Regions from separate parts of the Serratia odorifera genome, predicted to be linked through region 2. Evidence: predicted binding sites of a transcription regulator. Region 2 holds the regulator's gene; each other region holds the start of a gene.
The links. The regulator PurR, encoded in region 2, represses purine synthesis genes. The targets are predictions, from matches to a motif close to CANGCAAACGTTTGCNTG.
Positions count from the first base shown of each region.

Region 1: glyA (serine hydroxymethyltransferase) is a predicted target of PurR. The motif match lies at 5,293-5,310, and genes of this name have one in related genera.
Region 3: carA (glutamine-hydrolyzing carbamoyl-phosphate synthase small subunit) is a predicted target of PurR. The motif match lies at 6,011-6,028, and genes of this name have one in related genera.

Region 1 is NZ_JBGMUT010000007.1:44,519-54,702, reverse strand. It holds gene ACCC84_RS16915 (nickel/cobalt transporter) at 1-546, opposite strand, end outside; gene ACCC84_RS16910 (DUF1007 family protein) at 537-1,172, opposite strand; gene csiE (stationary phase inducible protein CsiE) at 1,351-2,616, shown strand; gene ACCC84_RS16900 (3-phenylpropionate MFS transporter) at 2,608-3,762, opposite strand; gene glyA (serine hydroxymethyltransferase) at 3,919-5,172, opposite strand; gene hmpA (NO-inducible flavohemoprotein) at 5,528-6,718, shown strand; gene glnB (nitrogen regulatory protein P-II) at 6,783-7,121, opposite strand; gene ACCC84_RS16880 (NAD+ synthase) at 7,278-8,900, opposite strand; gene glrR (two-component system response regulator GlrR) at 8,965-10,184, opposite strand, start outside.
Region 2 is NZ_JBGMUT010000001.1:832,927-843,110, reverse strand. It holds gene gloA (lactoylglutathione lyase) at 19-426, shown strand; gene rnt (ribonuclease T) at 502-1,182, shown strand; gene ACCC84_RS03975 (Grx4 family monothiol glutaredoxin) at 1,246-1,590, opposite strand; gene ACCC84_RS03970 (C40 family peptidase) at 2,003-2,845, shown strand; gene sodB (superoxide dismutase [Fe]) at 3,066-3,644, shown strand; gene cydH (cytochrome bd-I oxidase subunit CydH) at 3,718-3,807, opposite strand; gene purR (HTH-type transcriptional repressor PurR) at 4,132-5,157, shown strand; gene punR (DNA-binding transcriptional activator PunR) at 5,184-6,104, opposite strand; gene punC (purine nucleoside transporter PunC) at 6,227-7,432, shown strand; gene cfa (cyclopropane fatty acyl phospholipid synthase) at 7,777-8,928, shown strand; gene ACCC84_RS03935 (I78 family peptidase inhibitor) at 9,016-9,315, opposite strand; gene ACCC84_RS03930 (riboflavin synthase) at 9,362-10,012, opposite strand.
Region 3 is NZ_JBGMUT010000004.1:161,563-171,746, forward strand. It holds gene fkpB (FKBP-type peptidyl-prolyl cis-trans isomerase) at 1-15, shown strand, start outside; gene ispH (4-hydroxy-3-methylbut-2-enyl diphosphate reductase) at 1-949, shown strand, start outside; gene ACCC84_RS13290 (AraC family transcriptional regulator) at 996-1,868, opposite strand; gene ACCC84_RS13295 (alpha-glucosidase/alpha-galactosidase) at 2,090-3,397, shown strand; gene ACCC84_RS13300 (MFS transporter) at 3,476-4,735, shown strand; gene dapB (4-hydroxy-tetrahydrodipicolinate reductase) at 4,961-5,782, shown strand; gene carA (glutamine-hydrolyzing carbamoyl-phosphate synthase small subunit) at 6,253-7,401, shown strand; gene carB (carbamoyl-phosphate synthase large subunit) at 7,419-10,184, shown strand, end outside.

The DNA of each region.
Region 1 (10,184 bases), on a different contig from region 2:
CAACGCGCGGATCGCAGTAAACAGACGCCGCAGCGCACGCCAGCTCAACAGAACGCCAAGCAGCGCCACCAGCAGATAGCTGCCCTTTTCCAACCAGAAACTGCTTTGATGCAACTGGCGTGACGACAGCGCCAGCACTCCCAACACCAGCGTGACCAGACCAATCGCCACCAGCCCTTGCACCAGCGAAGCGGCAAAGGTTAACCGCAGGCTGCTTTTCAGTCGCGCCGGGTGTGTCGCCAGATAGGTGGAGATCACCACTTTGCCATGACCGGGGCCAAGGGCATGCAGCACGCCGTAACCGAGGCTGAACAGCACCAGCGCCATGCCGGCCTGCTGCGGCGCGGCGTTAACCTGTTGCAACAGGCCGGCCATGTGCTGATTCAGCGTTTTTTGCCACACCACGCTCTGCAGCAGAATTTGCGGCCAATAATGCCACACCAGCCGTGCGCCAAGCGCAAACAAGACGCTAAACAGCAGTAGCGGCCACAGGCTGAAGGCCCAGTGACGCCGGCGGCCGGCGGCGCTGCCGAGATTCATTGACATTGCAGGGTAATCCGTTGTGCGAACTGCTGACCGAGTTGCATGTCTTCTCCCGGAGAATCATTTTTATCGAGCGACAGCGCATACGCCTGCAGCGACGCATCCGGCTTCGGCGTCATCAGTTTGAATTGACATTGCTGCGCCATATCCGGCGGCAGATGGATAGCAGATTGATTTTTATAACTCATATCAACAAAGAAGGTCGGATCGTAGGTGGCGATGTCAAACGGTTTGCCCGCCAGCGGCTGCGCTTGTGCCAACGGCAGTACAAATTCCAGCACCGCATTATGGCCACGGCGCGAAAGGTGATATTCCGTTGGCAAATTCACGTATTTTACCGGCTTGCCGTCACGATAGATGTCGGTGAAATAATGCTGCCCGAGCACGTTGGCCATTACTTCAGCCGCCAGTTTCTTCCAGGTCACCGAATCGCTTTTGGCATTGCCCGCGTCGTACAGCAGATCCGCCGAGGTGATCTCATCCATAACCCACACCATTCTCAAACCGACCAATTGACGATCCTTGGCAATAAAGGTGGTGTTCATATCAATAAAGCTGTGCGGATGGGCGGTGGCTGTCACGCTGTACAACACCGTCAAACCAGCCAGCAGATTTCGTAGTTTTAGCATTAAGCGACACTCATTATTGTTATAAAGTAACACAACCTGGCGCAAAATTTCCGCTCAACGGCATAATAACTGTGACGAAAGTTGTAAGCCGAAGTAAAAGCAGGCGTACTGTCCACGTCACGGTAATGCCTTTTGCTATGCTTAGGCATAATTTTAACGTTACCTGCTAGAAGGTGATATGAGCCTGGACACCTCTCCTGTGCCTGAGCTCTCCGGTCAACAACGGCGCTGCCAACTGCTCTTGATGCTGTACGCACCGCTGCCCACAGTAAAACTGGAGACCCTCAGCCAAATCAACGGCGTCGAGCTCCCCATTACCCGGCAAGATATAGCCGAGGTCGCCAGCGAAATCCAGCGTTTCCACCATTTGGACATCGCTGGCAACCCCGACGATGGCTACCAGATTATGGGAAGCACGCTGAATAAGCGCCTGTGCCTGATTCACTGGCTGCGGCGTGCGCTACGTTGCTGTCCGCAGTTTGTCGAGAGCGCGTTCAGCCCGCCGTTGCTGCATGCGCTGGGGGCCGATGCCAAGTTGTCCACGGGTTTGCAGCGCGGCATTGATGACTGCAGCCGCTGGCTTGCTCGTGAACTCGACGCCCGAGATCGCCAATTCTTGCAGCACTACCTTTGCTACTGCCTGTGGGAAAGCGCCTGCCAGCGCCACCCAAAGTTCAACGATCGCCAACGTGCCTGGCTGCATCAGAAAGCAGAATCTCAGGCCGCAAACGCATTATCACAGACGCTGGTGGCGCTGTCTGCCGCTCCGCCGGATGACAGCGAGCAGGATTTTCTGGTGTTGCTGTTTACCATGTTAAAGAACCACAGTTACGAAAGCAGCGATTCCGCGGAAGATTTACGCCTGATGCGCGCCATTGAGCAGATGGTGGAGCGTTTTCAGCAGCTTTCCGGCATGAACTTCAGCAGCAAAAAAGATCTGATCAGCCATCTGTTTGCCCATCTGGCGCCCGCCGTCGAACGCTGTCAGTTTGCTATCGGCATCGACAATATGCTGCTGGACGAGGTGGTGCGTAAATACCCACGCCTGATGCGCACTACGCTGGAAGCGATGGCGCCGTTCGAACAGGAATACGACATTCATTTTTCGCGCGAGGAGGCCGGTCTGGTAGCCATCAGCTTCGGTGCATGGCTGATGCAAGGCAACGCATTGCAAGAGAAACAGGTGCTGCTGCTGACGCTGGACGATCCGCAGTTGGAAGAGGCGCTGGAGTACCAGATCCGCGAATTGACATTATTACCGTTAAATATCAAGTATCTGTCGCTAAGCGAGTTTCACGATTCCGGCGCGCCGCAGGGCGTGGCGCTGGTCATAACCCCCTACGCCACCCTGCCGCATGCGGCGCAACCACCGCTAATCCACACCGTCTTACCGCTGGAACGCGGACAGCGCAAAACTATCCGCGCATTGTTGGAATCACCTTAGCGAATGGCTGACCGCGGCGGCCGGTGGGCGGATAAACAACGCCGGCACCACGATCGCCGCCATCACCCAGAACACCCCGGCTTGCAGATGTTCGAACAGGAAACCGGCAATCACCGTCATCACCGCAATACCACCGCCCATCGCCAGCGCGGAATAAACCGCTTGCAGCCGGATCACCTCCGCTCCCTTGCGCGCGGCAATGAAACGCATCGCCGCCAGATGACAGACGGTAAAGGTGCCACAGTGCAACACCTGCACCAGCAGCAGCCAGCTAAGCTCAGTGGTCGAGGCCATCAACCCCCAGCGCAGTATGCCGCAGCAGGCAGACAGCAACAGCAGATTGCGGGCGTTCCAACGGCGGAACAGGATATTGCTGCTGGCAAAAATAATCACTTCTGCCACCACCCCCAACGACCAGAAGTAGCCGATGGCAGAGGCTGAATAGCCGGCTTCCTGCCAGTATATGGAGGCAAAACTGTAATAACCGGCATGCGCCCCCTGCAACAGGGTGACGCACAGCAAAAAACGCCAGACCGGCCCTTCGCTGAGCAGTTCACGCCAGGAACGGTGAGGCACCTCATGCGCGCGCGCCTCGCCTTGCGGCATGACGCTGGGTTTGAGCAACATGCCAAGCAGCATCGCCATCAGGCTGAAAATCAGGCTGAACAGGATGGCATTATGACCCCAGGCCGACACCAGTTGCCCGGTGAGCGCCGAACCAATGACGAACGCCAGTGAGCCCCATAGGCGCACTCGCCCATAATCCATGGAAATCTGTTTTTGCCAGGTGGCGGCTAATGCGTCAGTCAGCGGTACCAGCGGCGAGAAAAACAGGTTAAAACCGGCGATCACCAGCATTAGCCAGCCCCAGCCATTGCCAAAACAAAAGCCGACCGCAAAGGCCAGCGTCAACAACGCCAGGATGCGTAATGCGGTAACCAGATTCGACGGATCTTTAACCCGTGGAGCGATCAGTAAACTGCCAAGAAAACGTGCTACCAGTCCGGCCCCCAGCAACATGCCGATGGTATCGGGTTCCAGCCCTTCGCCTTTTAACCAAACGCCCCAGAACGGCAGGAAAATGCCATAAGAAAAGAAATAGGTGAAATAGCTGAGAGACAGCCAACGCGTTGATTGCAAAACCATGTTCCCTCCGGTGTGTGGGCGATACTTTGACAGAGCTCACATCGGCTAGCAATCATGATTCATATCCACCGAACCATAGTGTCGATCAGTTCACACTTTGCCGGATATCGGCGTAAAAAAACCCGCCGCAGCGGGTTTGGTTCATCCCAATGGAACTTATGCGTAAACCGGCAGGCGGGCGCAGATATCCAGGACTTTCTGTTTGGTGCGTTCGATAGTGGCTTCGTCGTTGATGTTGTCCAACACGTCGCACATCCAACCCGCCAGCTCGCGAACTTCCGCTTCCTTGAAGCCGCGACGGGTTACCGCCGGCGTACCGATACGAATACCGGAGGTCACGAACGGGCTCTTCGGATCGTTTGGCACGCTGTTCTTGTTAACGGTAATATTGGCGCGGCCGAGGGCTGCGTCCGCTTCTTTACCGGTCAGGTTTTTCTCCACCAGATCCAGCAGGAACAGGTGGTTGTGGGTGCCGCCGGAAACCACTTTGTAGCCGCGCTCCAGGAACACTTCGACCATCGCCTTGGCGTTGTTGGCCACCTGCTGCTGGTAAACCTTGAACTCGGGCTCCATGGCTTCTTTCAGCGCGACGGCCTTGCCGGCGATCACGTGCATCAGCGGGCCGCCCTGCCCACCCGGGAACACCGCGGAGTTCAGTTTCTTGTACAGATCTTCGTCGCCGCCTTTCGCCAGGATCAGGCCGCCACGCGGGCCAGCCAGCGTCTTGTGCGTGGTGGTGGTAACGATATGCGCGTGCGGCACCGGGTTCGGGTAGACGCCAGCGGCGATCAGACCGGCCACGTGCGCCATGTCAACGAACAGGTAAGCGCCGATGCTGTCAGCAATTTCACGCATTTTTGCCCAGTCGACCACGCCAGAATAGGCGGAGAAACCGCCGATGATCATCTTCGGTTTGTGCGTCTGTGCCTGCTTGGCCAGATCGTCATAGTCGATTTGGCCTTTTTCGTCGATGCCGTAAGGCACGACGTTATACAGTTTGCCGGACAGGTTGACCGGAGAGCCGTGGGTCAGGTGGCCGCCGTGCGCCAGGTTCATGCCCAGAATGGTGTCGCCCGGCTGCAGCAGCGCGGTGTAGACAGCAAAGTTGGCCTGAGAACCGGAGTGCGGCTGAACGTTGGCATAATCCGCACCGAACAGCTGCTTGGCGCGATCGATAGCCAGTTGTTCAACGATATCGACGTATTCGCAGCCGCCGTAGTAACGCTTGCCCGGGTAGCCTTCAGCGTATTTGTTGGTCAACTGGGAACCCTGAGCCTGCATGACGCGCGGGCTGGTGTAGTTCTCAGAGGCAATCAGCTCGATGTGCTCTTCCTGACGCACCACTTCTTGCTCCATTGCGCGCCACAGTTCGGCATCGTAATCGGCAATGTTCATTTCACGCTTTAACATCCGGCTTCTCCTGACTTGAATCCCGCTAACTAAAAAATCACCAAATAACTACCCGTTTGGGTTCTGGGCAACAGTGTAAACTGTTTTCACCTGTCGAAGATAGGTCTTGACAGAGGTTTTTACGCAAACGATTGGCTTTAGCTGCGACAAGGCTTTGATCCACCAAATGCGCCCGTTATTCAACGGACATTTCCTCATGCCGCCAATGCGTTTTTTTCATGTTCTGTGAAGCCGATCGGTGATTAACAAACACATAACAAAAAAGCGGGTATTTACAAGCCTGACGCAACCTTATAAGATGCATTTAAAATGCATCATTATATAAAATCGGAACATAGCACAAAGGAGTGCCACCATGCTGGATAGCCAAACCATCGCCACCGTAAAGTCCACCATCCCCCTGCTCGCCGCCACCGGGCCAAAGCTGACCGCGCATTTCTACGATCGCATGTTCGCCCATAACCCTGAGCTGAAGGATATCTTCAATATGAGCAACCAGCGCAACGGCGATCAGCGCCAGGCGCTGTTTGATGCCATCTGCGCCTATGCCGGCAATATTGAAAATCTGGCGGCGCTGCTGCCTGCGGTTGAGCGTATTGCGCAAAAACACGCCAGCTTCAACATTCAGCCAGAACAGTATCAGATTGTCGGGACACATCTGTTGGCAACGCTGGACGAAATGTTCAGCCCGGGACAGGAAGTGCTGGACGCATGGGGTAAGGCTTACGGCGTATTGGCCAACGTATTTATCCAGCGTGAAGGCCAGATTTATCAGGAAAGTGCTACCGGAGACGGCGGCTGGCGCGATCGCCGCGCTTTCCGCATCGTGAAAAAACAGCCACAGAGTGAGGCAATCAGCAGTTTTATTCTGGCGCCGGTCGACGGTGGCCGCGTGGTTGACTTCAAGCCGGGCCAATATCTGGCGGTGTATATCAACCACCACAGCATTGAACACCAGGAAATACGTCAGTATTCACTGACCGCCGCCCCTAACGGCGAATTTTATCGCATCGCGGTAAAACGCGAACAGCACGGCATCGTGTCCAACTTCCTGCATCAGCAGGCAAAAGAAGGCGATGTGATTGAGATAGCACCGCCGCACGGCGACTTCTTCCTCGACGTTTCACCGTCGACGCCGGTGGCGCTGATTTCCGGCGGCGTTGGCCAAACGCCGATGCTTGGCATGCTTAACGCGTTGTACAACAATCAGCACCAGGCTGAGATACATTGGCTACACGCGGCGGAAAACGGCCGCGTCCACGCTTTTGCCGACGAGGTTGCCGACCTTGCAACACGGATGCCGAAGCTGAGTCGGCATGTGTGGTATAGCCAACCGAGCGAGAACGACGTTGAAGGCCGTGATTACCAATCACGCGGCCTGATGGATCTTGGCACCGTTCGCGCTTCGCTCGATAACCCGTTGATGCATTACTACTTCTGCGGCCCGGTGGCGTTTATGCAATTTGTCGCGCAACAGTTACTGGCAATGGGCGTTAACGTCGAGCGCATTCACTATGAATGCTTCGGCCCGCACAAGGTGCTGTAACTACCGCGCAATACAATAAAAAACGGGCCGACGTGGCCCGTTTTTTTATGCCGGAAGGGGTGACTTAAATGGCCTCTTCGTCCTGCTCGCCGGTACGGATACGCACCACCCGCGCCACGTCAAACACGAAGATCTTGCCGTCGCCAATTTTGCCGGTCTGCGCAGTTTGCATGATGGTTTCAACGCAGGTATCGACAATATCGTCGGCCACCACAATCTCGATTTTCACCTTGGGCAGGAAGTCGACCATATATTCCGCGCCGCGATACAGTTCGGTATGCCCCTTCTGCCGGCCAAAGCCTTTAACTTCGGTCACGGTCATGCCGGTAATGCCGACTTCAGCCAGCGCTTCACGCACGTCATCCAGTTTGAACGGCTTGATAATAGCGTCGATCTTTTTCATCTCGTTTCCTCGCGCCTATCCACTAGGCTGTTTTCTGGTCATTTTGCGCCAGGGCAGTGCTCGGACGTCTCACGTACTGCCTGTACGCTGTGGCCCTGCGCGCTGCCCGTACCCAAACTGACGGCGACAATGACGCCTAGTGAATAGGCGCTTCAATTACCAATTTTTGCGGCCAAAGCCGGAGGTGATCGGATAGCGACGATCCTTGCCGAAGTTCCGGGCGGTGATGCGCGGCCCGACGGCGGCCTGACGACGCTTGTATTCGTTGATGTCCACCAGGCGGATCACTTTGCGCACGATCGCTTCATCGAAACCGGCGGCGACCAGATCGACCACCGACATATCGCGTTCGACGTAACCTTCCAGAATGGCATCTAAAATATCATAAGGCGGCAGGCTGTCCTGATCGACCTGATCCGGCGCCAGCTCGGCGGACGGCGGACGATCAATCACCCGCTGCGGGATCACATACGACACGGTATTACGGTATTCCGATAGCTTGAACACCAGGGTTTTCGGTACATCCTTCAATACGTCGAAGCCGCCAGCCATATCACCGTACAGCGTGGCGTAACCCACCGCCATTTCGCTCTTGTTGCCGGTGGTCAGCACGATGCTGCGCCGTTTGTTCGACAATGCCATCAGCACCACGCCGCGGCAGCGCGCCTGCAGGTTTTCTTCGGTGGTATCGCGTTCGGTGCCGGCAAACATCGGCGCCAATTGGCCCATAAAGGCGTCAAACATCGGCTCGATGGAAACAACGTCAAACTCGACGCCGAGTATCTCGGCTTCTTCCTTGGCGTCGGCAATGCTGATATCCGCGGTATAGCGGAACGGCATCATCAGCGCCTGCACTTTTTCCTTACCCAGCGCATCCACCGCAATCGCCAGCGTCAAGGCCGAATCGATGCCCCCCGACAGGCCCAGTACCGCGCCTTTGAAACCGTTCTTGTTGACGTAGTCGCGCACCGCCAGCACCAGCGCTTCGTAGATTTGCGCCAGCTGCGGCAATTCGGCGGCAGGCGCAGTCATTGGCACCACTTCACGCTCGTTGAACTGCAACAACGTCACCTGTTCGGCAAACGCTGCCAGGCGGTGGGTCATATTGCCTGCGGCATCAAAGACCTTTGAGCAACCGTCGAAAATCAGTTCGTCCTGCCCGCCGATCTGGTTCAGGTACACCAGCGGCAGATTGGTGCGCCGGCAGTGGCCGGCCATCAGCGTCTTGCGGATATACGGCTTTTCCCGGTTATAAGGCGAGGCGTTAATCGACAGGACAATTTCAGCGCCGGCGGCTTTCGCCGCGTCAATCGGCTCGGGGAACCACAGGTCTTCACAAATCAGCAGACCGAGACGGTAGCCTTTCAGCTCCACCACGCAGCTTTCCTGCCCGGCGTGGAAATAGCGTTTTTCGTCAAACACGCCATAGTTCGGCAACTGCTGCTTGAAGTAACGCGCCCGCAGCTCGCCGTCGGCGAACAGCGACAACGCATTGTATAACTTGTCGCCTTCCCGCCACGGATGGCCCACCAGGATCGCGACCTCGCCCGACGCCTGTTGCAGGCGGTTAAGCTGCAGGTCGCAGCGCTGATAGAAATCGTCACGATACAGCAGGTCTTCCGGTGGGTAACCGGACAGCGCCAGTTCGGTGAACATAACCAGATCGGCTCCCGCCTTCTGCTGTTCCTGCACGATTTGCAACATGCGCTCGCTGTTGCCTTCAATATCGCCCACCAGCAAATTCAGCTGGGCTAACGCAATGGAAAGTGATCTGCTCATATTTCTATGGTCTGTTTCCAGGTCATGTGTTGCGAACCTGCCGAAGCACGTTCAGGAAAAAACATCATTCTTTAAAATCGTTGGCGTCAAGTTCATGACGCGATAACAACTTATAAAACTCGGTGCGATTGCGGCCTGCCATGCGCGCAGCCTGGGTCACGTTGCCCTTGGTAATTTGCAATAGCTTGCGCAGGTAATGCAATTCAAACTGGTTGCGCGCCTCGACAAAGGTCGGCAACGCGGTGTTTTCGCCTTCCAGCGCCTGCTCCACCAACGCTTCGCCGATCACCGGCGCCGAGGTCAATGCCACGCACTGTTCAATCACGTTGACCAGTTGCCGCACATTGCCCGGCCAACTGGCGGTCATCAGGCGTTTCATCGCATCGGTAGAGAAACTGCGCACGAACGGTTTGTGTCGTTTGGCCGACTCTCTCAGCAGATGATTGGCCAGCAGTGGGATATCCTCGGCACGTTCGTTCAACGCCGGAATTTTCAGGTTCACTACGTTCAGACGGTAGTACAAATCTTCACGAAATTCATTCTTCGCCATCGCTTTCTGTAAATCGCGATGGGTGGCGGAAATGATGCGTACGTCGATATCCAGATCGCGGTTGCTGCCCAGCGGCCGTACCTTGCGCTCCTGCAGCACCCGCAGCAGTTTGACCTGCAGCGACAGCGGCATATCGCCGATTTCGTCGAGGAACAGCGTGCCGCCGGCCGCCGCCTGGAATAGCCCTTCTCTGCTGCTGACCGCGCCGGTAAAGGCCCCTTTGGCATGACCAAACAGTTCCGATTCCAACAGCTGTTCCGGCAGCGCGCCGCAGTTGATGGCGATAAAGGTTTTCTTGGCCCGTGGGCTGGCGCCGTGAATCGCCTGCGCCAGCACTTCCTTGCCGGTGCCGCTCTGGCCATTAATCAGCACGCTGACATCTGACTGCGCCACCATTTTCGCCTGCTCCAACAGACGCAGCATGATCGGGCTACGAGTGACGATGGCTTCACGCCAGCTTTCGTCACCGGCCGGTTTTGACAGCGACAGCGCATCGTCGATGGCTTTATACAGCGCATCGCGATCGACCGGCTTGGTCAGGAAGCTGAACACCCCCTGCTGGGTTGCCGCGACGGCATCGGGGATAGAACCATGGGCGGTGAGAATGATCACCGGCATGCCCGGTTGATGCTTCTGGATTTCGGCAAACAGCGCCATACCGTCCATTTCATCCATACGCAGGTCGCTGATGACCATGTCGATTTTTTCACGCGCCAATAGGCGCAGCGCTTCCT
Region 2 (10,184 bases):
CTGCAATCAGAGGAAATTATGCGCTTACTCCATACCATGCTGCGTGTCGGCGATCTGCAACGCTCCATCGACTTCTACACCAAGGTATTAGGCATGCGCTTGCTGCGTACCAGCGAAAATACCGAATACAAATACTCGCTGGCGTTTGTCGGCTATACCGATGAAAGCGAAGGCGCCGTGATTGAACTGACCTATAACTGGGGCGTCGACAGCTACGAAATGGGTAGCGCGTTCGGCCACCTGGCGCTGGGCGTTGATGACGTTGCCGCCACCTGTGACAACATTCGCCACGCCGGCGGCAACGTGACCCGCGAAGCTGGCCCGGTTAAAGGCGGCACCACGGTCATCGCCTTCGTTGAAGATCCAGACGGTTATAAAATCGAGCTGATCGAAAACAAGCACGCCGGTCACGGCCTCGGCAACTGAGTTTCAGGGCGCTTACCGCGCCCTTTTTTATCCAGGAATGATAACCGCCTGCAAGGCGGCACAAAATTTGTCATAATGCGCGCTGCATTCGATGAAGATAAGAAACTGATGGCCGAAAAAAGTGATCTTAACGCCCTGTGTGGTCGTTTTCGTGGGTTTTATCCCGTAGTAATAGATATCGAAACCGCCGGCTTCAACGCCCGCACCGACGCGCTGCTGGAAATAGCCGCCGTCACGCTGAAAATGGACCAGGACGGCTGGCTGCAGCAGGACGAAACGCTGCATTTCCACGTTGAACCGTTCGAAGGCGCCAACCTGCAACCTGAAGCGCTGGCCTTCAACGGTATCGATCCGCATAACCCGCTGCGCGGTGCGGTCAGCGAATACGATGCGCTGCACGCCATTTTCAAGGCTGTGCGCAAGGGCATTAAAGATCAAGGCTGCAACCGGGCGATTATCGTGGCGCACAACGCCAACTTCGATCACAGTTTCCTGATGGCCGCCGCAGAACGCGCCGGATTGAAACGCAATCCGTTCCATCCGTTTGCCACCTTTGATACCGCTGCGCTAAGCGGGCTGGTGCTCGGGCAAACCGTGCTGGCCAAAGCCTGTATCGCCGCCGGCATGGCGTTTGACAGCAGCCAGGCACACTCCGCACTGTACGATACCGAACAAACCGCCCTGCTGTTCTGCGAGCTGGTCAATCGCTGGAAACGCCTCGGCGGCTGGCCGCTGGCCGTCGGCAACGTTGACTGAGCGATAAAAAAACGGGCGGCGTATGTGATATACGCCGCCCGTTGTCATTACAGGAAACCGCCGTTATGGCTGCTGGTCTTCCTGCTCTTTGTATTTTTCTGCCGTTTCCTTGATCAACTGCTGCAACTCACCACGCTGATACATTTCGATGATGATATCGCAACCGCCAACCAGTTCGCCGTCCACCCACAGCTGTGGGAAGGTTGGCCAGTTGGCGTATTTCGGCAGTTCGGCACGGATGTCGGGGTTTTGCAGAATATCAACGTAGGCAAAACGCTCGCCACAGGCAGACAACGCCTGAACGGCCTGAGCGGAGAAGCCGCAGCTTGGCAATTTTGGTGAACCCTTCATGTACAGCAGAATCGGGTTCTCAGCGATTTGTTGCTGAACTTTTTCAATCGTCGTCATTTTATTGCTTCCTCAAGCCATCTCAGGGCTACAACATGCATCACATCCGCTATTGTAGCGGCTGGGCGGCTGGCAAAAAAACGCCATCTTTTGCAAGGACATTCTGCCAGCACCGACCGCGCAGCGTCGGCAACGCCATTTCGATCAAACATACACTCAGAATAACATTTTTAATCTGACCATTTCACTAATATATTTTGCCGAGTGCTGCAGCTTTAATCCCCAGCCAGTCGCGTCGCAGACCATTTTTCATCCATTCGGCAGCGTTTTTTGCGTTGATTAAAAATGCCATTAACGTTTTCTCACAATATGGATTATTATTTATAGGTTCTCCGCTGTTTTATATGGCGTATTTGGGGAATACTGTCATTCTTTCGTAGTTTGTTTCGGGGCCAAGGTTGGTAACGTCAACATGCGTTTAATTATTACGCTCTTTGTGCTGTTGTTTACACAGCTGTTTCTCAATCTGGCGCATGCCGCGCCACAGGCTCGCGTTGCCGCTGAGCAGCGTAAAACCCATGTTAATGAAGCACGCCTGGACGATCGCAAGAAAAAGAAAGCGCTCAAGGCGGCCAAGAAAGCCAAAGTCACTACACCGCAAAAGACGACCGCGTTAAAAACCCGCAAAACATCGACCATAAAAACGGCAAAGAAGACCAGTCGAATTAAATCGTCGCGTAAAACCACACAGGTTGCCAAAATTCGCGTTACGCCGCCGAAGAAAGGCTATAAAAAAGGTTATGGTCGCCACCGCACTGCGGGTTTGGCCACCACCAAGCGGCTGCGTAACGAAAATCTGCTGCATGATGAAAAACCGCTAAAACTCAGCGCTGCGCATAAAAAACGTTATCAGCACGCCAAACAGACCGCGATGGCCAAACTGATGAACCAGATGGGCAAACCCTACCGCTGGGGCGGTACTTCACCACGCACCGGCTTTGATTGTAGTGGACTGATTTATTACGCCTATAAGGACGTGATGAAAATCAAGATGCCGCGCACCGCCAATGAAATGTTCCACCTGCGGGATGCGGCGCCGATCAAGAAGAACGAACTCGAAAGCGGAGACCTGGTGTTCTTTCGCATAAATAACCGCGGCGCGGCTGACCATGTGGGGGTTTATCTGGGCAACGGCAAATTTATCCAGTCGCCGCGCACCGGGGAGGAAATCCGCATCAGCCAGCTTGATAATGATTACTGGCAAAATCATTACGTCGGTGCCCGCCGCGTGATGACGCCAAAAACCATTCGCTGACGCAACAAGACGATGGCGGCCTCGCCCGGCCGCCATCGTGCCGTTCCCTTCTCTCTTGCCATAACTCTTTTGCCCCGATTTAGCACGCTTTAACTCCTTTTCCTGTCGGGAAATTGCTACCATTAATAACCTCTAAAAAAGAGTGGTTACTGGCGATTCGTTCGCCAAAGTCCCCGGATGGGAACGCCAGATTGGCGCCATATAAAAGAAGGAGAAAGCAATGTCGTTTACACTACCTGCTCTACCGTATGCCAAAGATGCGCTTGAACCGCATATCTCGGCAGAAACGCTGGAATACCACTATGGTAAACATCACAACGCTTATGTGGTTAACCTGAATGCGCTGATCGACGGCAGCGAGTTTCAAGAAAAATCATTGGAAGAGATCGTTAAAACCGCCAGCGGCGGCATCTTCAACAACGCCGCGCAGGTGTGGAACCACACCTTTTACTGGCATTGCCTGTCGCCACAGGGCGGCGGTGAGCCAAGCGGTAAACTGGCAGAAGCAATCAATCGGGCCTTCGGTAGCTTCGATAAGTTCAAGCAGGCGTTCACACAATCAGCGGTAGGCAATTTTGGCGCTGGCTGGACCTGGCTGGTAAAGAAAAGCGACGGTTCGCTGGCTATCGTTAATACCTCGAATGCAGCCACCCCGCTGACCGGCGAGGACAAGCCGCTGCTGACGGTAGACGTGTGGGAGCACGCTTATTATATCGACTACCGCAATGCGCGGCCGAACTATCTGGAAAACTTCTGGGCGCTGGTGAACTGGGCGTTCGTAGCGGAAAACCTGGCGTAATTGGCCAATACGCGGCAATAAATAAAAAGGCGCAGTTCATATTGAGCTGCGCCTTTATTGATTAAGTCAGGATTCAGTTCAATGCGGCAGTGAAGCTGAAGGCAATAATCATCGCCAATGCACCCAGGGTGGTGAACAAAGACATTTTTAAATCGGTATCCATCAAAAACTCCTTATCAGATAATCTGCGCCAAGCATAAAATCCACAGTATTGGTGCGTCAAATCATTTTCCCACAGTTCCCCAATAAAATCTTGTTATCATTCCACGCTTATAATGTTGATTAGCACTTCCACTTTTGCTCAATATGCGACAAAATTCGCAGTTCACTGCTGCGCACCGGCAATTGAGTCCCTCCAGGTCAAGTGGCTGACGACTTCCACACTAAAAACCAAGTTTTCGTGACTCTGGAGAAGGATCTGCGTAGGCAAACGATTAACAACATGCTTACATGCTAAATACATGTGGGTTTAGGAGTCATTCTTTACATGGCAACGATTAAAGATGTGGCCAAACGCGCGGGCGTTTCCACCACCACCGTTTCGCACGTCATCAATAAGACCCGTTTCGTCGCCGAAGAGACCAAGGCGGCCGTTTGGGCTGCCATTAAAGAGCTGCATTATTCCCCAAGCGCCGTTGCTCGCAGTTTGAAGGTCAATCACACCAAATCCATTGGCCTGCTGGCAACCTCCAGCGAAGCGCCCTATTTCGCTGAAGTGATTGAAGCGGTGGAAAACAGCTGTTACAGCAAGGGCTACACGCTGATTCTGTGCAACTCGCATAACAATCTGGACAAACAGCGCGCCTATCTGGCGATGCTGGCGCAAAAACGCGTCGACGGCCTGCTGGTGATGTGCTCCGAATATCCTGACCAACTGCTCGGCATGCTGGAAGATTATCGCAACATCCCGATGGTGGTGATGGACTGGGGCGCCGCGCGCGGTGACTTCACCGACACCATCATCGACAACGCCTTCGAAGGTGGCTATCTGGCAGGCCGTTATCTGATTGAACGTGGCCACCGCGACATCGGCGCCATTCCCGGGCAACTGTCGCGCAACACCGGCGGCGGCCGTCATCAGGGTTTCCTCAAGGCATTGCAGGAAGCCAATATCGACATCCGTGACCAGTGGATTGTCCAGGGCGACTTCGAGCCGGAGTCCGGTTATAAGGCCATGCACCAGATCCTGTCGCAAAAACAGCGCCCGACCGCCGTGTTCTGCGGCGGCGACATTATGGCCATGGGCGCAATCTGCGCTGCCGACGAGCTCGGGTTGCGCGTGCCGCAGGATATTTCAGTGATCGGTTATGACAATGTACGCAACGCGCGTTACTTCACCCCGGCGCTGACCACTATCCATCAGCCAAAAGAGCGTCTTGGTGAAATGGCATTTACCATGCTGCTGGATCGCATCATCAGCAAACGCGAAGAATCGCAGGTCATTGAAGTCCACCCCAAATTGATCGAACGCCGCTCGGTCGCCGACGGCCCGTTCGTCGATTACCGCCGCTAAAGCACCGGCCGGGGGGCGCGATTGCGCTACTCCGGCAATATCACCTCGCTCAACCATTCCTGATTCAGCGTTTCACTGTCGCCGAGATAATCCAGCAACCACGCCATCGCCGGCGACTGCGCGTTCTGCTGCCAGGTCAGGCAACAGGCGCTGGGCGGGAACGGTTCAGGCAGTTGCAACGCCACCAGTTCCCCCTGCTCAATCAACGGCAATACGCGATGTGCCGGCACCATGCCGACGCACAAGCCATCACGCAAACAGTCCACCGCCGATACCCAGTCCGGTACCAGCAACCGCCGTTGGTTATCCAAAGACCAGGTGACGCGCTTGGGCAAGGTGCGTGAGGTGTCCTCCAGCACCAGGGAGGGAAATGGCCGCAGCCGATCGTCATCCAGCGGGCCGGGCAAAACCGCCAGCGGATGGCTGGCGCTGACCACGCACAGCCAGTTCATAAAACCCATGTCGCGAAAGGCAAAGCCGCCACCGGTCGGCACCGCGCGCGTTGCGCCAATTGCCATATCGGCACGCCCGTCCACCAGCGCATCCCACACGCCGTTGAACACTTCCGGCTGTACCCGCAACTCGACGTCCGGGAAATGACGGTAGAAATCCAGCACCAGTTGCCGGCTACGCTGTGGTTTGACGATGATATCGACGGCGATCTTCAACTGGCCGCGCCAGCCGTTGGCCACCTGCTGACACTGACGACGGGTGTCGAGCATTTTTTTGATGACAGCGCGCGATTCCTGAACAAACAATGCGCCGGCAGGCGTCAGCTCCACGTCGCGATGGCGCCGTTCAAACAGCGGCACCGCCAGCCACTGCTCCAACTGACGTACGGTATAACTCACCGCTGACGGCACGCGATGCAGTTCCTGCGCTGCCGCGCTGAAACTGCCGGTACGCGCCACGGCGTCGACCACATCAAGGGAATATTCAGACCACATCGCTTTGCCTTCAATTTTTTTAACAACAGCTTGCAAATATTACCGTTTCACAAGCAGAGATCCAGCCAGATACACTTGCGACGCTAAAAAAAACCTGCACAACAGCATCAACGAGAAATACCATGCGAAACTTTGGATTTATGTTTTACCTCGCCGGGCTGAGCATGCTCGGCTACCTGGCCACCGATATGTACCTGCCCGCCTTTGGCGCCATGCAGCAAGAATTGCAGATTTCTGCCGGCGCCATCAGCGCCAGCCTCAGTATCTTCCTGGCCGGTTTTGCCTTTGCTCAATTACTCTGGGGGCCACTCTCCGATCGTCTCGGCCGCAAGCCGGTATTGCTGATGGGACTGGCGCTATTTGGCATCGGCTGTCTGGGCATGCTGTGGGCCGATAACGCGATGCAACTGTGGTCATTGCGCTTTATTCAGGCGATCGGCGTCTGTTCCGCTGCGGTCACCTGGCAGGCGATCGTTATCGATCGCTATCGCGAGGGCGCCGCCCATCGCGTGTTCGCTACCATCATGCCGCTGGTGGCGCTGTCGCCAGCGCTGGCGCCGTTGCTCGGAGCCTGGCTGCTGAATCACATGGGCTGGCGCGCCATTTTTGCCGTGCTGCTGGCGATCAGCGCCCTGCTGCTGGTGCCAACGCTGCTGCTCAAAGACAGTTCGCGCCTTGCGCCGGCCGCCGCCAACAACAACGATATCGGCTTCCTGCAACTGCTGAAGTCGCCGGTGTTTGGCGGTAACGTCATGGTGTTCGCCGCCTGTTCAGCCGGCTTCTTTGCCTGGCTGACCGGCTCGCCATTTATTCTTGGCAACATGGGCTACAGCCCTAATGACATCGGTCTGAGCTACGTGCCGCAGACCCTGGCCTTCCTGCTCGGCGGCTTCGGTTGCCGCACCGCGCTAAACCGCATTAACGGCAACACCTTGCTGCCATGGCTGCTGATAGCGTATGGCATCAGTATGGTGGCGTTGTATCTGGTCGCCACCCTGACCACGCCGACCTTGACCACCCTGCTGATTCCGTTCTGCCTGATGGCATTGGTCAACGGCGCTGTCTACCCGATCGTGGTGGCCAATGCGTTGACGCCGTTCCCGGAAAGCACCGGTAAAGCGGCAGCACTGCAAAACACCTTGCAACTGGGTTTATGCTTTGTTGCCAGTATGCTGGTGTCGGCATTTATCGCACAACCGCTATTGGCGACGGTAACGGTGATGGTGTCTACCGTGGTCTTGGCTGCGATAGGCTACCTGATACAGCGTGGCAAAACGGTCGAGCAACCGCAGTCAACGCCGCGTGAACATGCTAACTCCGCGTCATAATTGCCTTTGGCAATAGTCACTTAAAGAATATTTTTGCCGAGTGCGATTTACAGTTGAGTAAGCGCCTCGGCAAGCCTATACTCAAAAAATAACCTTTAAAAATACCATAGCTAAAAGCGTTTTATTACACGTACTTGTTGTGTACGCGTATGGCGTCACAGTTTATTTTTTGATGAGTTGCCCCACGCCGTTTGGTATCAGGGTTCTCTTGGAATTTTCCTCTGTTCATGTCGGATATCAAACCTTGCGGTGAAATTTGTCGTAGGGATACGTATATGCCCGCAGAAATTGGCTAAGCTTTTTCCCAACGGGCCATAAGTCAGAAGAAAGGTGATGGAGAAGCTATGAGTTCATCGTGTATAGAAGATCTGAGCATCCAGGATAACCAATGGTATCGTATTGCCCATGAAATGCTCAGCATGGCGGGGATTGAAATAAACGGCTCCCGTCCTTTCGATATTCAGGTTAAAAACCCCGAGTTTTTTAAGCGCGTCCTGCAGGAAGGTTCACTGGGGCTGGGTGAAAGTTATATGGACGGCTGGTGGGAATGCGAACGGCTGGACTGTTTCTTTCACCGCGTGGTTGCCGCCGGTCTGGAAAAGAAACTCCCCCACCATTTTAAAGACACGCTGCGCATTGCCGCTGCACGGCTGACCAATCTGCAATCCAAAAAACGTGCCTGGATTGTCGGCAAGGAACATTACGATCTGGGTAATGATTTATTTACCCTGATGCTCGATCCCTATATGCAATATTCCTGCGGCTACTGGAAAGACGCGGCGACGCTCGAACAGGCGCAGGAAGGCAAATTGCGTATTATCTGCGAAAAGCTGCAATTGCAGCCGGGCATGCGCCTGCTGGATATCGGCTGCGGCTGGGGCGGTCTGTCCGCCTTTGCCGCCAAGCACTACGGCGTCTCGGTAGTGGGTGTGACCATTTCCGCCGAACAGCAAAAACTGGCTCAGGCGCGCTGTGAAGGGCTGGACGTGCAGATCCTGCTGCAAGACTATCGGGATCTCGATCAGCAATTTGATCGCATCGCCTCGGTTGGTATGTTTGAACACGTCGGGCCTAAAAATTACCGCACCTATTTCGAGGTGGTCGAGCGCAATTTAAAACCGAACGGGCTATTCCTGCTGCATACCATCGGGTCGAATCGTACGGATATGAATGTTGACCCCTGGATCAACAAATATATCTTCCCGAACGGTTGCCTGCCGTCAGTCAAACATATTGCGCAGGCCAGCGAAGGTCATTTCGTGATGGAAGACTGGCACAATTTTGGCGCCGATTACGATCGTACCCTGATGGCATGGCATGAGCGCTTTAAACAGGCCTGGCCACAGTTGGCCGAACGTTATTCCGAGCGCTTCGAACGCATGTTCAGCTATTATCTCAACGCCTGCGCCGGGGCGTTCCGCGCGCGGGATATCCAGCTTTGGCAGGTTGTTTTCAGCCCGCAAGGCGTTGAAGGCGGAATACGCGTACCGCGTTAACCCTGCCGCCAATCCTCCGCGCATAAAAATGCCGGTCAGACATCGCTGACCGGCATCGCCAATTAACCGCAGATTATCATGGCGGTATCAGCCGCAATAAACCCGAATAATCTTGTCATCCTGATCCGCCAGGAAATTAAGCCGACTCAGATTGAAATCCATGGTGACGGCAGCATTGTAAGGTATGGTACGCACCTGGCGCGCGTCGATCTGCACCCCATCCAGCGAAGAGAGCGGTTTACCCACGTAGTTCTGGTACTGCGCAGCGCCACAGGTATCATCTGCCGTATTCTCCGACGGCGAAGCCGCGCTATTTTCTGACGTGCTGCTACAGGCAGCCAGCGCCATCAGCGCCGCCAACATCAACGTTTTCCGATAAAACTTCACGTTTTTGCTCCTCTGGTTTTGGGTATTTATTGTTACGCCAGCCCGATCAAGGCTTCGGCGCCAGCTCGGTCGCCACCGCCATTGCGGCCTCGCGACTGGCCAGCACACGCTCGACGGTATCGACCACCGCCTGCGTTTGCGGATCGATTTCGATATTCACCTTGTCGCCCAGGCGTTTCTTGCCAAGCGTGGTGCGATCGAGGGTTTCGGGGATCAGATGTACACAGAAACGGTTATTTACCACTTCGCCAATGGTCAGACTAATCCCGTCGATGCCAATGAAACCTTTATGCAGTACATATTTCATTAATTCGGCATCGGGCATACGCAACCACACCTGGCGGTTATTTTCCGAGGTATAGATCTTGGCAATCTCAGCGGTGCAAATAATATGGCCGGACATCAGATGCCCACCGATTTCATCGTTGAACTTCGCTGCCCGTTCGATGTTGACCACATCACCCAGCGCCAGATCACCCAGGTTGGTGAGGCGCAGGGTTTCCTTGATCAGATCAAAACTGACGCGATTGCCCTCCACGGCGGTCACCGTCAGGCAGCAACCGTTATGCGCCACCGACGCCCCCAGTTCCAGCCCCGGCAGCAACGCTTGCGGCATTTCAATCACATGGGTGCGGAAATTGGGCTTTTCTTCTATTGCGACGAGCGGCGCGGTGCCTTGTACAATACCGGTAAACATAGATGCCTCTTCAGTATATCCTCTCGATGCGCGGCAGAGCCGAACTGGCACAGCACAACGCAGCTTGAGTACAGATGTAAAACGCTTCGGGCAGTTTGCCCCAGATGTGGCAGAAAACCAAATCCGCAGCGGCAAAAAATCTATTGCTGCGCATTTAATAACTATTTGATCA
Region 3 (10,184 bases), on a different contig from region 2:
AATATTGCTGGCTAACCCCCGCGGCTTTTGTGCCGGGGTTGATCGTGCGATCAGCATCGTGGAACGCGCGCTGGAGCTTTACGGCGCGCCGATCTACGTGCGTCACGAAGTGGTGCACAACCGCTACGTGGTGGACAGCCTGCGCGCACGTGGGGCGGTGTTTATTGAAGAGATTGCCGAAGTGCCGGACGGCTCGATTCTGATCTTCTCGGCACACGGCGTTTCGCAGGCGGTGCGCGCCGAAGCCAAAGCGCGCGATCTGACTATGCTGTTCGACGCTACCTGTCCGCTGGTGACCAAAGTGCATATGGAGGTGGCGCGCGCCAGCCGCAAGGGCACCGAGGCGATCCTGATTGGTCACGCCGGTCATCCGGAAGTTGAAGGCACCATGGGCCAATACAGCAATCCGCAAGGAGGCATGTACCTGGTTGAGTCGCCGCAAGACGTCTGGAAACTGCAGGTGAAGAACGAAGACAACCTGTGCTTTATGACGCAGACCACGTTGTCGGTCGATGATACCTCGGACGTGATTGACGCCTTGCGTCAACGCTTCCCGAAAATCATCGGTCCGCGCAAGGACGATATCTGCTACGCGACCACCAACCGGCAGGAAGCGGTACGCAATCTGGCGGGCGACGCGGACGTGGTGCTGGTGGTTGGCTCAAAGAACTCCTCCAACTCCAACCGCCTGGCCGAGCTGGCGCAGCGGGTGGGTAAACCAGCATATCTGATTGATTCGGCGGCAGATATTCAGGAGCAATGGCTGAAAAACGCCAGCAACATCGGCGTTACCGCCGGCGCTTCTGCGCCGGACGTGCTGGTGCAGGATGTGATCGGTCGCCTGAAGGCGCTGGGCGGCAAGGAGGTGCATGAAATCACCGGCCGTGAAGAGAATATCGTGTTCGAGGTGCCGAAAGAGCTGCGGGTAGACATCAAGCAGGTCGATTGAGCCAATAACGATAAAATAACGGGGAGCTTCGGCTCCCCGTTTTGCGTTACAGCGTCGGTGCAATCAGCCGAGGTGCGATGCGCGCATCAAGGCTCTGGCTGTCTGCGCCGTGGCGCCAGGCGCTCGGCGTCAGGCCATGTACCTGCTTGAACGCCTTGGAGAAATGCAGTTGGTTGGCGTAACCCACCGACAGAGCCACCACCTTGATGGCCGCACTGCCGTGGCGCAGCAGGCCGGCGGCGATGTTCATACGATACTGCAACAGATATTCTTTTGGCCCGAGGCCAAACTCGGCCTTGAACAGTCGGCTCATATAACTGCGATTAATACTGCAATAATTGGCCAACTGGGCGATAGAGATATTCTCGTGGTAACGACTCTCGATATATTTTATCGCTTTTGCCAGGTGACGCTGCTTTTCCGGCGGTTTTTCTTTTGGTTGCGCATGCGCATTGGCAATCAGCGCGGAAAAAAACAGGTAACTCAAGCCGATAATCTTCAGCCAGGCTTCGTTTTGTTGATGCGCGACGATCTCTGTCAGATAACCTCGCTCAGCAGCGTCCGGCGTATAACGTTGCGGGCGATAAATCGGCATTTGGCGGCTGAGGCGACATTGTTGAAAGATATTGGCCGCCATCAGTCCGTCAACTTCGATCCACATGTAGTGCCAGGGGTGCTGTTGGTCGGCGCTGTAGGTGGTGACATCGTGCGGGTAAATCAGAAAGCCCTCGCCGGGATGCACGCTAAAAGCGCCATGGTCGGTATGCAGGGTGCCGGTGCCGGATATCACATAATGAAATAGGTAATGCTGGCGCACCGCTGGACCAAAACAGTGGCCTGGCGCGCAATCCTCGACGCCAAACTGGAACACGTTCAGTTCGATGTTCGAGGTGTTTGCCAGGACAAAACTCTTATGCATCAATTGCTCCCTTGCTATCGGCACGCTGTGACATTAACGGTAGCAGCTTGTTGTCATGACGTATGTTGTTGGTTAAGTACAGCAAGACTCAGCTCACACTTTTTTCCTGGCGTCATTTTTACCCATAATCAGGTCACTTTCCTCCATATACAACCCTTCGCTTGACCACTACTTTCAACACACACCAACGGTAATTCGCCTCGCAACAGTGGAGAAATGAGATGATTAAAGTGACGTTTATGGGCGCGGGTAGCACTATTTTCGCCAAGAATGTGTTGGGGGATATCATGTGCACCCCGGTGTTACAGGAAGTGGAAATCGCGCTGTACGATATCGATAGCGGCCGCTTGAATGAATCGCTGACCATGCTCAACAACATCAATCAAAACGTCAACGGCGGTAAAGCGATCATCACGCCTTACCTCGGCGTCGAGCAGCGCCGTGCGGCGCTGAAAAATGCCGATTACGTGGTAAACGCCATCCAGGTCGGCGGCTACGATCCCTGTACCATCACCGACTTTGAGGTGGCGAACCGATTTGGCCTGCGCCAGACCATCGCCGATACGCTGGGCATTGGCGGCATCTTCCGTGCCCTGCGCACCATCCCGGTGCTGTTCTCCTTTGCGCGCGATATGGAAGAGGTTTGCCCGGACGCCTGGTTGCTGAACTACACCAATCCGATGGCCTCGCTGACCGGCGCGATGCTGCGTTATACCGGCGTGAAAACCGTAGGGCTGTGTCACAGCGTCCAGGTATGCGCAGAGACGCTGTTGAAAAGTGTTGATATGCCGAGCGATGACGTGCAGTTCCATATCGCGGGCATCAACCACATGGCCTGGCTGTTGGATATCCGTCGCCACGGTCAGGATCTCTATCCGGAAATCAAGCGTCGCGCCGCCGCGCTGCACGGCAAGCACGATGATATGGTGCGGCATGAGATCATGAAAACCTTCGGTTATTACGTGACCGAGTCTTCCGAACATAACGCCGAATATATGCCTTACTGGATCAAGCGCAACTACCCGGAACTGATAGAGCGGTTCAATATTCCGCTGGATGAATATCCGCGTCGCTGCGTCGAGCAAATTGCCCAATGGGAGCAGCAAAAGCAGGCATTGACCCATGATAGCCACCTTAGCCACACGCGGACCCATGAATACGCCTCATACATCATCGAGGCGATGGAAACCGATCGGCCGTACAAGATCGGCGGCAACGTGCTCAATAGCGGGGTGATCACCAACCTGCCCAATGAGGCCTGCGTGGAGGTGCCTTGCCTGGTGGATGGGCAGGGTGTCACACCGTGTCACGTCGGTAACTTGCCGGAGCAACTGGCGGCGCTTAACCGCACCAACATCAATACGCAATTGCTGACCATCGAAGCGGCGGTTAGCCAGAAACGCGAGGCGATTTACCATGCCGCGTTGCTTGATCCACATACTTCGGCCGAATTATCCATCGATGACATTCGCAAGCTGTGCGATGCCTTGATCGAAGCTCACGGCGACTGGCTGCCGGCATACCACTAACCGTTCTCTCCTGCGCATCACTTCCTCCAATAACATCACAGGCGCGGATCCCGCGCCTGCAAAAAGGGATGGCGAGCTATGTTCTATCTAAAAAACAAGAATTTCTGGATATTCAGCGGTTTTTGCTTCTTCTACTTTTTCATTCTTGGTTCGATTCTGCCCTTCTTTCCCATCTGGTTGCATGACGTCAATCATCTTGACCAACAGCAAACCGGCCTGGTGTTTTCGATCACTGCGTTCTTTGCCCTGGTTTGCCAACCGGTATTTGGCGTGATCACCGATAAATTTGGACTGAAAAAACATCTGTTGTGGATGATTATCATATTGCTGATGTTTTTGGCGCCGTTGTTTATCTATGTGATATCACCACTGCTGCAAACGCATTTTTGGCTTGGCGCATTGCTGTGCGGCCTCTATTTAGGACTGGTTGCCAGCGGCGGTTCGCCGGCGATCGAAGCCTATGTTGAAAAAGTCAGCCGCCGCAGCCATTTCGAATATGGCCGGGTGCGGCTGTTTGGCTGTATCGGCTGGGCGATTTGCGCTTCCATCGTCGGCTACATGTTTACCATCAATAACCAATTTTCGTTTTGGCTGGCGTCGGGCTGCACGCTGATCCTGGCGCTGCTGCTGTTTCTGTTCCGGCCAGAAAAAAGCCATACCGTGACGGTGGCAGACCAGTTGGCGTTGAACAAGAACCCGGTCAGCCTGCGATCCGCTTTGCAGTTGCTGAAGATGCGCAAGTTTTGGTATCTGGTGCTGTATATCGTTGGCGTGGCCTGCGTCTATGACGTATTCGATCAGCAGTTCGCCAACTTCTTCACCTCGTTCTTCGCGGATCGTCATGCCGGCACCCAGGCGTTTGGCTATGTCACCACCCTCGGGGAGTTTCTCAACGCCTTCATCATGTTTTTCGCACCGCTGATTATCAACCGCATTGGCGGCAAGAATGCCTTGTTGATCGCTGGAGTCATCATGTCGCTACGGATCATCGGATCGTCCTTTGCGGATTCGGTGCCGGCAGTGATCGTGCTGAAAACCTTGCATATGTTTGAAGTGCCGTTTTTGCTGGTCGGTATTTTCAAGTACATCACCACGCAATTCGACGTCAAGCTGTCGGCCTCGATCTACCTGTTCGGTTTCTGTTTTTTCAAGCAGCTTTCGGCGATCGTCATGTCATACGCGGCCGGTATGATGTATGCGGCGTATGGCTTTAAGACGGCCTATCTGATCCTGGGCTGCATTGCGCTGTTGTTCACCTGTATTTCGGCTTTTACGCTCAGTGGCAAAGCGCCGGCAGCCTTTGCCGACAAAAGCCGTCTGGCCACGCCGGCCCCCTGAGGATCGGTGCGTGATGCCCTGCGACAAAATTGCATGATTATGTACAATCAGCGGTTGACGCCGTGCGAGCTGAGTTATCAGCCATTGATAGCGTTACTGATAAAAAACCGGGGATAACATAATTTTCTAATCATGATTTAAATCCTCTGGCAGTGGTAAGGTGGGGCGGTTACCCTGAATCGATAGCCTATGGAATAGGCATCAAATCAAAAAGAGAGATAAAGCATGACTGATTCACAGATTCGCATTGCGATTGCGGGTTCCGGTGGCCGGATGGGACGTCAATTGATCCAGGCCGTACAGCAGGCACAGGGTGTGGTGCTGGGGGCGGCATTGGAGCGTCCAGGCTCCAGCCTGCTGGGCACCGATGCTGGCGAACTGGCCGGTATCGGCGCGCTGGGCGTGACCGTGAGCGAGAGTTTGCAAAAGGTGGCGGATGACTTCGACATTCTGATCGATTTCACCCGCCCGGAAGGCACGCTGGCGCATCTGGCGTTTTGCGTCGAGCATCACAAGGCGATGGTGATTGGCACCACCGGTTTTGACGATGCTGGCAAAGCGGCTATTCGCGATGCCGCGCAGCAGATTGGCATCGTGTTTGCCGCCAACTTCAGCGTCGGCGTCAATGTGGTGCTGAAACTGCTCGAGAAGGCCGCCAAAGTAATGGGCGACTATACCGACATCGAAATTGTTGAAGCACATCACCGCCATAAGGTGGATGCACCCTCGGGCACCGCTCTGGCGATGGGCGAAGCCATCGCCGATGCGCTGGGCCGCGATCTGAAAGACTGTGCGGTGTATGCCCGTGAAGGGCATACCGGCGAACGCGATCCGCACAGCATCGGTTTTGCCACTATTCGCGCCGGGGATATCGTCGGTGAGCACACTGCCATGTTTGCCGACATCGGGGAACGGGTAGAAATTACCCATAAGGCTTCCAGTCGCATGACATTTGCCAATGGTGCGGTTCGTGCGGCAAGTTGGCTGTCAGATCGGCAAAATGGTCTATTTGATATGCGTGACGTGCTGGGTTTGCACCAGTTATAATTTATCGAACATCATCGTGATGTGTGTGAGTTAATCATAACGATATGATAATAGGACAATATTTTTATTGTCCTTTTTTTTAACATGAAAAATAGCGATTTCGACGCGATAGGTTGATTTTTTTTGTGTTTTTAATGGTTAACTCGGATTTTTATTGGCTTGTTAACCTTTTTGACGCCCGGTTATCGTCCGTCAGGTGGCGATGCGCCGGATTTTCTGTCATTGTGGCTCGCAACCGTTTACCCATTGCGGGTTTCCATGTGTTTTTATGGCTGAGATAGCAAGAAATGCGTGAAATATGCAAAAATAACTAGAAAAATGCCACTTGGAGTAGACAAACCGAGCACCCATCATTAAAATGCGCCCAATTTGCCAAAAATTAGCCTTGAGGCCGGTTTTTGCATTGATTTAGATCGCGATATCTGAATTAATATGCAAATATTGTGATTGATTATTCCTCGGAGGGTGTTTTGATTAAGTCAGCGCTATTGGTTCTGGAAGACGGAACCCAATTCCACGGTCGGGCCATCGGGGCAGAAGGTACGGCAGTGGGGGAAGTGGTCTTCAATACGTCGATGACCGGCTATCAAGAAATCCTCACCGATCCTTCCTACTCCCGCCAGATCGTTACTCTTACTTATCCCCATATCGGCAATGTCGGCACCAATGCTTCCGACGCAGAATCCTCCGCTGTTCACGCTCAAGGCCTTGTTATTCGCGACCTCCCGTTGATTGCCAGCAACTACCGCTGTGAAGAAGGGCTGTCGGAATACCTGAAGCGCAACAACATTGTGGCGATTGCCGATATCGATACCCGCAAGTTGACGCGTCTGCTGCGTGAAAAGGGGGCGCAAAACGGCTGCATCATTGCCGGCGACGCGCCGGACGCAGCGCTGGCGCTGGAAAAGGCCAAGGCCTTCCCAGGGCTGAAAGGAATGGATCTGGCAAAAGAAGTGACCACCCAGGAAGCTTACGCCTGGCAACAGGGCAGTTGGACGCTTGAGGGCGAGCTGCCGGAAGCCAAAGACGCGGCCGCGCTGCCGTTCCACGTGGTGGCCTATGACTACGGCGTCAAGCGCAATATCCTGCGCATGCTGGTGGATCGCGGCTGCCGCCTGACGGTAGTGCCAGCGCAGACCCCGGCGGCAGAGGTGCTGAAAATGGCGCCAGACGGCATTTTCCTCTCTAACGGTCCGGGCGATCCGGAACCATGTGATTACGCCATCGACGCCATCAAGCAATTCCTCGACACCGACATCCCGGTGTTCGGCATCTGCCTTGGCCACCAGTTGCTGGCGCTGGCCAGCGGTGCGCAAACTGTGAAGATGAAACTCGGCCACCACGGCGGCAACCATCCGGTGAAAGATCTGGATAACCATACGGTGATGATCACCGCGCAGAACCACGGCTTTGCGGTTGACGAGAACAACCTGCCAGCCAATCTGCGCGTGACGCACAAATCGCTGTTCGACCACACCGTGCAGGGTATTCATCGTACCGACAAAGCGGCGTTCAGCTTCCAGGGGCACCCGGAAGCCAGCCCGGGCCCGCACGATGCCGCCCCGCTGTTCGATCACTTCATCGAACTGATTGAGACTTACCGTTCCAACGCCAAATAATCAGGAGCCTTGATAAAATGCCAAAACGTACTGATATAAAAAGCATCCTGATCCTCGGCGCTGGCCCGATCGTTATCGGCCAGGCGTGCGAATTCGACTATTCGGGCGCTCAGGCCTGCAAGGCGCTGCGTGAAGAGGGTTACCGCGTTATTCTGGTTAACTCCAACCCGGCCACCATCATGACCGACCCGGAAATGGCCGATGCGACCTACATTGAGCCGATCCACTGGGAGGTGGTACGTAAAATCATCGAAAAAGAGCGTCCGGACGCAGTACTGCCGACCATGGGCGGCCAGACGGCGCTGAACTGCGCGCTGGAACTGGAGCGTCAGGGCGTGCTGGCGGAATTTGGCGTGACCATGATTGGCGCCACCGCCGATGCTATCGACAAGGCCGAAGACCGTCGCCGCTTTGACGTGGCAATGAAGAAAATCGGCCTGGACACCGCGCGTTCCGGTATTGCCCATACCATGGAAGAAGCGTTGGCAGTGGCCGCCGACGTCGGCTTCCCGTGCATTATTCGTCCGTCCTTCACCATGGGCGGCACCGGCGGCGGCATTGCCTACAACCGCGAAGAATTCGAGGAAATCTGCGAACGCGGCCTGGATCTGTCGCCGACCAAAGAGTTGCTGATCGATGAGTCGCTGATCGGTTGGAAAGAGTATGAAATGGAAGTGGTGCGCGACAAGAATGACAACTGCATCATCGTCTGTTCTATCGAAAACTTCGACGCCATGGGCATCCACACCGGCGACTCGATCACCGTCGCGCCGGCGCAAACCCTGACCGACAAAGAATACCAGATCATGCGTAACGCCTCGATGGCGGTACTGCGTGAAATCGGCGTGGAAACCGGCGGTTCCAACGTGCAGTTCTCGGTGAACCCGAAGACCGGACGCCTGATCGTGATCGAAATGAACCCGCGTGTGTCACGCTCCTCGGCGCTGGCGTCGAAGGCGACCGGTTTCCCGATTGCCAAAATCGCCGCCAAGCTGGCGGTGGGTTACACCCTCGACGAGCTGATGAACGACATCACCGGTGGTCGCACTCCGGCCTCCTTTGAGCCGTCGATCGACTACGTGGTCACCAAAATCCCACGTTTCAACTTTGAAAAATTCGCCGGCGCCAACGACCGCTTGACCACCCAGATGAAGTCGGTCGGCGAAGTCATGGCGATTGGCCGTACCCAGCAGGAATCATTGCAGAAGGCGCTGCGCGGGCTGGAAGTGGGTGCTACCGGTTTCGATCCGAAAGTCAGCCTGGACGATCCGGAAGCGTTGACCAAAATACGCCGCGAACTGAAAGACGCCGGCGCCGAGCGCATCTGGTACATCGCCGATGCCTTCCGCGCAGGCCTGTCTGTCGATGGCGTGTTCAACCTGACCAACATCGACCGTTGGTTCCTGGTGCAGATTGAAGAGCTGGTACGTCTGGAAGAGCAGGTGGCAGCGTCCGGCATCAACGGGCTGACGCCGGAGTTCCTGCGCACCCTGAAGCGTAAGGGCTTCGCCGATGCGCGCCTGGCCAAACTGGCCGGCGTAGCGGAGAGCGCCGTGCGCAAACTGCGTCACGGTTACGGTCTGCACCCGGTTTACAAGCGCGTGGATACCTGTGCGGCGGAGTTTTCTACCGACACAGCTTACATGTATTCCACCTATGAAGAAGAGTGCGAATCCAACCCGACCCATGACCGACCGAAGGTGATGGTGCTGGGCGGTGGCCCGAACCGCATCGGTCAGGGCATCGAATTCGATTACTGCTGCGTGCACGCCTCGCTGGCGCTGCGCGAAGACGGTTACGAAACCATTATGGTCAACTGTAACCCGGAAACCGTTTCCACCGATTACGACACGTCCGACCGCCTGTACTTCGAGCCGGTCACGCTGGAAGACGTGCTGGAAATCGTGCGCATCGAGCAGCCGAAGGGCGTTATCGTGCAATACGGCGGCCAGACTCCGCTGAAGCTGGCGCGTGAGCTGGAAGCGGCCGGCGTACCGATTATCGGTACCAGTCCGGACGCGATTGACCGCGCCGAAGACCGCGAGCGTTTCCAGCAGGCGGTAAACCGTCTCGGTCTGAAACAGCCGGCCAACGCCACCGTTACCGCTATCGACCAGGCGGTAGAAAAGGCGGCCGGCATCGGCTATCCGCTGGTGGTGCGCCCTTCCTATGTTCTGGGCGGCCGCGCGATGGAAATCGTCTACGACGAGGTCGATCTGCGTCGCTACTTCCAGAATGCGGTCAGCGTCTCCAACGACGCGCCGGTATTGCTGGACCGTTTCCTGGACGACGCGGTGGAAGTGGACGTCGACGCCATCTGCGACGGCGAACGCGTGCTGATTGGCGGTATTATGGAGCACATCGAGCAGGCGGGCGTTCACTCCGGCGACTCGGCCTGTTCACTGCCGGCCTATACGCTGAGCAAGGAAATCCAGGACGTGATGCGCCAACAGGTGGAAAAACTGGCGTTTGAACTGCAGGTGCGTGGTTTGATGAACGTGCAGTTTGCGGTCAAGGATAATGAAGTCTACCTGATTGAAGTCAACCCGCGAGCGGCGCGTACCGTGCCATTCGTCTCGAAAGCCACCGGCGTGCCGTTGGCGAAAGTGGCGGCGCGCGTGATGGCTGGCAAAACCCTGGCCGAACAGGGCGTGACGGAAGAAGTGATCCCGCCGTACTACTCGGTGAAGGAAGTGGTGCTGCCGTTCAACAAATTCCCAGGCGTTGACCCGATTCTCGGGCCGGAAATGCGCTCCACCGGCGAAGTCATGGGCGTTGGCCGC